Regions from separate parts of the Citrobacter sp. Marseille-Q6884 genome, predicted to be linked through region 3. Evidence: predicted binding sites of a transcription regulator. Region 3 holds the regulator's gene; each other region holds the start of a gene.
What was found. Region 3 encodes sigma-54, which starts transcription at its own class of promoters, with help from an activator protein. Its sites were predicted from a motif close to GTTGGCACANNTTTCGCTNT; they were not measured.

Region 1 (2,278 bases), 590 kb from region 3:
CTGCAACACGCGCAGCAGTTTAGCCTGCAACGCCAGTGAAAGCTCGCCAATCTCGTCCAGAAACAGGGTACCGTTGTCCGCCATTTCAAACTTGCCGCTACGATTGCTGATAGCCCCGGTAAATGCCCCTTTCACATGACCAAACAGTTCGCTTTCCGCCACGCTTTCCGGCAGCGCGGCGCAGTTCAGGTATACGAGGGGATTCACCGCTCGCGGCGAGCCTTCATGGATAGCTTTTGCCACCAGCTCTTTGCCGGTTCCCGTTTCGCCGCTAATCAGCACGTTGAGATCGGAGCCCGCCACAATCTCAATCTCTTTTTTCAGCTGCGTCATATTGGGCGACAAGCCAATCATCTGCGTTTCTGTTATCTGCTCAAAGGCGGTGGATGAACCAAGCAGCATATTCTGACTTTCCAGTTGTTCAATCAGGAGCGCATTACTCAGGGCGCCCGCCGCCAGCGCGGCAATCAGGCGGAGTTCTTCATCGCTGAACACATCGAACTGGTCAGGCTCCATACCATCCAGCGTTAGCGCCCCAATCAGGTTTTGCCCGGCAAACAGTGGCAACCCGATGCAGGCGTGCACCTTCAGGCTCTCCTGTCCCGGGATCAGCCCGTCATAAGGATCGGGTAAATCGCTGTCGGCAGGGAAACGCACCACATCCCCGGCACGGGCAATCGCTTCCAGACGCGGATGCCCCTCCAGCGTAAAGCGTCGTCCAAGAACGTCCTGTGCCAGCCCATCTATCGCCAGCGGAATAAATTGTCGGGACTCGTAGCGCAGCAGTGCTGAAGCGTCACACTCCAGCACCTGACGCAACGTGGTGATCAGGCGTTGAAAACGGTCCTGATGTCCAATACCGCTTTGTAATTCAATGGCGATTCCCGCCAGGACATCAACTGAAAAGCTCATCGCTACCTCATGGTCATTTTGACAATGCATATTGTCATATTGACTATAAACATCATAGTCATTTTGACTACCACTTAATGAGCAAATAAATTAAAAACCATATATATCAATTAGATAAAAGGTTGGCACACAACCTGCAATAAGCAAAATATCTTTTTGAGAAACGCTGAATTAATTATTGAGGTTGCTATGTCTATTCTGGTTAAAAATAACATTCATTGGGTTGGCCAACGTGACTGGGAAGTCCGTGATTTCCACGGAACCGAATACAAAACGCTGCGCGGCAGCAGCTATAACAGCTATCTTATCCGTGAAGAAAAGAATGTCCTGATCGACACAGTAGACCACAAGTTTAGTCGTGAATTCGTGCAGAATCTGCGCAGTGAAATTGACCTGGCGGATATTGACTACATCATCATTAACCATGCAGAAGAAGACCATGCTGGTGCGCTGACCGAGCTGATGTCCTGCATTCCCGATACCCCTATTTACTGCACCAATAACGCCATTGATTCCATTAACGGGCATCATCATCACCCGGAATGGAACTTCAACGTGGTGAAAACCGGCGACTCACTGGATATCGGTAACGGCAAGCAGCTGATCTTCGTGGAAACCCCGATGCTGCACTGGCCGGACAGCATGATGACCTACATGACCGGCGATGCGGTGCTGTTCAGTAACGACGCCTTCGGTCAGCACTACTGCGACGAACGCCTGTTCAATGACGAAGTTGACCAGACCGAACTGTTCGAACAGTGCCAGCGTTACTACGCCAACATCCTGACCCCGTTCAGCCGCCTGGTGACGCCGAAAATCACCGAAATTCTCGGCTTCAATTTGCCGGTCGATATGATTGCGACCTCACACGGTGTGGTATGGCGCGACAACCCGACGCAGATCGTTGAGATGTACCTGAAATGGGCGGCGGATTATCAGGAAGACCGCATCACAATTTTCTACGACACCATGTCCAATAACACCCGCATGATGGCCGATGCGATTGCTCAGGGTATCAACGAAGTTGACCCAAACGTGGCGGTGAAAATCTTTAACGTCGCCCGCAGCGATAAAAACGAGGTGCTGACAAACGTCTTCCGTTCTAAAGGGGTACTGGTCGGCACCTCCACGATGAATAACGTGATGATGCCGAAAATCGCGGGTCTGGTGGAAGAAATGACCGGTCTGCGTTTTCGTAACAAACGCGCCAGCGCATTTGGTTCACACGGCTGGAGCGGCGGTGCAGTAGATCGTCTGTCTACCCGTCTGCAGGACGCGGGCTTTGAGATGTCGCTGAGCCTGAAAGCGAAATGGCGCCCGGATCTGGACGCACTGGAATTGTGCCGCCAGCACGGCCGCGAAATCG
Region 2 (2,278 bases), 620 kb from region 3:
CTTCGTAACCCGGGACCAGACGCTTGTAGGAGTTGGTGGTCGGGTTTGCCAGGGCGTTGATGGCTTTCGCGTGTTTGATGACGCCGCCGATGTAGTACAGCGCCTGCTCAGACAGACCGGCATATTTATCGCCAGAGAACAGGTTTACGCCGTTCTTGGACAGAGACATGTGGCAGTGCATACCGGAACCGTTATCGCCAAACATCGGTTTTGGCATAAAGGTCGCCGTTTTACCGAAACGGTGTGCAACGTTGTGAACCACATATTTATAAATCTGAATTTCGTCCGCTTTTTTGGTCATGGTGTTAAAGCGGGTCGCGATTTCGTTCTGACCGGCAGTCGCCACTTCGTGGTGATGCGCTTCAACAACCAGGCCCATCTCTTCCATGATCAGACACATGGTAGAACGGATATCCTGAGAGGAATCTACCGGAGGAACCGGGAAGTAACCGCCTTTCACGCCTGGACGGTGACCTTTGTTACCACCTTCGTATTTGGTGGAGGAGTTCCATGCGCCTTCGATGTCATCGATAGCCACGTGGGAACCAGAAATAGATGCGCCGAAACGGATGTCATCAAACAGGAAGAATTCTGGCTCTGGCCCGAACAGAACGGTGTCTGCGATGCCGGTAGCGCGCAGGTATTCTTCAGCACGTTTAGCGATGGAGCGCGGGTCGCGGTCGTAGCCCTGCAGCGTACCCGGTTCCAGGATATCGCAACGGATGATCAGAGTAGACTCTTCAAAGAACGGGTCAATGAGCGCGGTGGAAGCATCTGGCATCAGCACCATGTCTGATTCGTTAATGCCTTTCCAGCCACCGATTGAGGAGCCGTCAAACATTTTGCCTTCTTCAAAGAATTCGGCATTTACCTGATGAGCAGGAATAGTGACGTGCTGTTCTTTACCTTTAGTATCAGTGAAGCGCAAATCAACAAACTTCACTTCGTGTTCGTTCAGCATCGTCAAAACGTGTTCAGCGGACATACTTACTCTCCCGGATTGGTCATTGTCGTCGTGGTAACGAAGTCTACAATTCTGCAAAAAATTGGCCGTGTCGCCGTAAAAATTATAAAGCGAAATCTGTGCCAACTTTTAAATTGCCCCTAAAAGGCGTTATCATGCGCACCATCGTGCAAAAGGGCTGCACCATGATCGCTGTGTTGCACCAATATAGTGCTTTAATGTGAACATTAAGCACCATGTTGGTGCAATTGACATAAAGTAACCCTTTTAACGCTCCGTGAATGTGATCACAAAGAAACTCTGCAATACTTGTTTGCGGAGGATGTTTGTGATCCTGTTTTGTACTGCGATTAATCCGTGTACAATAACGCGCTATTTCTAAAATGCCTGAGGCAAAGTTGTGATCGAAAATTTGCGTAACATCGCCATCATCGCGCACGTAGACCATGGTAAAACGACCCTGGTAGACAAGCTGCTCCAACAATCCGGTACGTTCGATGCACGTGCTGAAACCCAAGAGCGCGTGATGGACTCCAACGATTTGGAGAAAGAGCGTGGGATTACCATCCTCGCTAAAAACACCGCTATCAAATGGAATGACTACCGTATCAACATCGTTGATACCCCGGGGCACGCCGACTTCGGTGGTGAAGTTGAACGTGTAATGTCCATGGTCGACTCCGTGCTGCTGGTGGTGGATGCAATGGACGGTCCGATGCCGCAGACGCGCTTCGTGACCAAAAAAGCCTTTGCCCACGGTCTGAAGCCAATTGTTGTTATCAACAAAGTTGACCGTCCTGGCGCGCGTCCTGACTGGGTTGTTGACCAGGTATTCGACCTGTTCGTTAACCTCGACGCAACTGACGAACAGCTGGACTTCCCGATCGTTTACGCTTCCGCGCTGAACGGTATCGCAGGTCTGGATCACGAAGATATGGCAGAAGACATGACTCCGCTGTATCAGACCATCGTTGATCGTGTACCAGCACCGAACGTTGATCTCGACGGCCCGCTGCAGATGCAGATCTCCCAGCTGGATTACAACAACTATGTTGGTGTTATCGGCATCGGTCGTATCAAACGCGGTAAAGTGAAACCGAACCAGCAGATCACTATCATTGATAGCGAAGGCAAAACCCGTAACGGTAAAGTCGGTAAAGTTCTGACCCACCTGGGTCTGGAACGTATTGAGAGTGATATTGCTGAAGCGGGCGATATCATCGCGATCACCGGTCTGGGCGAGCTGAACATCTCCGACACCATCTGCGATACGCAGAATGTCGAAGCGCTGCCGGCACTCTCCGTTGATGAACC
Region 3 (2,278 bases):
ATTTACCGCAGGAAGCCTCCATTTTCCGTCGCCTGAGCGTGTTTGATAACCTGATGGCGGTGCTGCAAATTCGTGACGATCTGACCAGCGAACAGCGTGAAGATCGTGCTAACGAACTGATGGAAGAGTTCCATATCGAACATTTGCGCGACAGCATGGGTCAATCGCTCTCCGGTGGTGAACGCCGCCGTGTGGAAATCGCCCGTGCTCTGGCCGCAAATCCGAAATTTATCCTGCTGGATGAACCGTTTGCGGGCGTTGACCCGATTTCCGTTATTGATATTAAACGCATCATCGAACACCTGCGTGACAGCGGGCTGGGCGTGCTAATTACTGACCATAACGTGCGCGAAACGCTGGCGGTCTGTGAGCGGGCCTACATTGTGAGCCAGGGGCATCTGATCGCGCACGGTACGCCGACAGAAATTCTGCAGGACGAGCACGTTAAGCGCGTATACCTTGGGGAAGACTTCAGACTCTGATAGGGTAGAAGACTTCACCTCACTGCGGGAGAAAACAACTCTGAACATGAAGCAAGGTTTGCAACTCAGGCTCAGCCAACAACTGGCCATGACGCCTCAGCTACAACAGGCTATCCGCCTGTTGCAGTTGTCCACGCTGGAACTTCAGCAAGAACTTCAGCAAGCGCTGGAAAGTAACCCACTGCTCGAGCAAACCGATCTTCACGACGAAATTGATACGCAGGATAAACAGGACAGCGAACCTCTCGACACCGCAGACGCGCTTGAACAAAAAGAGATGCCGGAAGAGCTGCCGCTTGATGCCAGTTGGGATGAAATTTACACCGCAGGTACGCCTTCTGGCACCAGTGGAGATTACATCGACGACGAGCTACCTGTGTATCAGGGTGAGACTACACAATCGCTGCAGGATTATCTGATGTGGCAAGTGGAGCTGACCCCGTTCTCGGATACCGATCGCGCCATTGCCACATCGATTGTGGATGCGGTTGATGAGACTGGATATCTGACTGTTTCGCTGGATGACATTCTCGAAAGCATGGGTGATGACGACATCGGTATGGATGAGATCGAAGCCGTGCTTAAACGCGTTCAACGCTTTGATCCTGTTGGCGTTGCGGCAAAAGATCTCCGCGACTGTTTGCTGATCCAACTTTCGCAGTTTGACAAGGCCACGCCGTGGCTGGAAGAAGCCCGTCTGATCATCAGCGATCATCTCGATCTGTTAGCCAATCACGACTTCCGCACGCTCATGCGTGTTACCCGACTGAAAGAAGATGTGCTGAAAGAAGCCGTCAACCTGATTCAGTCGCTTGACCCCCGACCGGGACAGTCGATCCAGACAGGTGAACCGGAGTATGTGATCCCGGATGTGCTGGTGCGCAAGCATAACGATCGCTGGGTCGTCGAACTGAACAGTGACAGCATTCCACGCCTGCAGATTAACCAGCACTATGCGGCCATGTGTAATGGCACGCGTAACGATGCCGACAGCCAGTTTATCCGCAGCAACCTGCAGGATGCGAAGTGGCTGATCAAAAGTCTGGAAAGCCGCAATGATACGCTGTTGCGCGTCAGCCGCTGTATTGTGGAGCAGCAGCAAGCTTTCTTTGACCAGGGCGAAGAGTATATGAAACCGATGGTGCTGGCGGATATCGCCCAGGCCGTCGAGATGCACGAATCGACCATTTCCCGAGTGACCACGCAAAAGTATCTGCACAGTCCGCGCGGCATTTTCGAATTGAAGTATTTCTTTTCCAGCCACGTTAACACTGAGGGTGGAGGCGAAGCCTCTTCCACAGCGATACGCGCGCTGGTGAAGAAATTAATTGCTGCGGAGAACCCTGCGAAACCGCTGAGTGACAGCAAGTTAACCTCTATGCTGTCAGAACAAGGTATCATGGTGGCGCGCCGCACCGTTGCGAAGTACCGAGAGTCTTTATCCATTCCGCCGTCTAACCAGCGCAAACAGCTGGTCTGACCCAACCGATAAGGAAGACACTATGCAGCTCAACATCACTGGAAATAACGTCGAAATCACTGAAGCCCTGCGCGACTTTGTCACCACAAAGTTCGCCAAGCTTGAACAATATTTCGACAGGATTAATCAGGTCTATATTGTGTTGAAAGTGGAGAAAGTCACACACATCTCGGATGCAACACTGCATGTGAACGGTGGCGAAATTCATGCCAGCGCGGAAGGTCAGGATATGTATGCCGCCATTGACGGTTTAATTGATAAACTGGCTCGGCAGTTAACAAAACATAAAGATAAACTGAAACAGCACTAACTTGTC

Region 1: the regulator sigma-54 is predicted to act here: its motif matches at 1,034-1,053, upstream of norV (anaerobic nitric oxide reductase flavorubredoxin).
Region 2: the regulator sigma-54 is predicted to act here: its motif matches at 1,072-1,091, upstream of glnA (glutamate--ammonia ligase).

What each region holds. Positions count from the first base shown of each region.
Region 1 is NZ_CAMDRE010000001.1:46,500-48,777, forward strand. It holds gene norR (nitric oxide reductase transcriptional regulator NorR) at 1-912, opposite strand, end outside; gene norV (anaerobic nitric oxide reductase flavorubredoxin) at 1,102-2,278, shown strand, end outside.
Region 2 is NZ_CAMDRE010000001.1:1,258,778-1,261,055, forward strand. It holds gene glnA (glutamate--ammonia ligase) at 1-985, opposite strand, end outside; gene typA (ribosome-dependent GTPase TypA) at 1,365-2,278, shown strand, end outside.
Region 3 is NZ_CAMDRE010000001.1:638,836-641,113, forward strand. It holds gene lptB (LPS export ABC transporter ATP-binding protein) at 1-482, shown strand, start outside; gene rpoN (RNA polymerase factor sigma-54) at 529-1,962, shown strand; gene hpf (ribosome hibernation promoting factor) at 1,985-2,272, shown strand.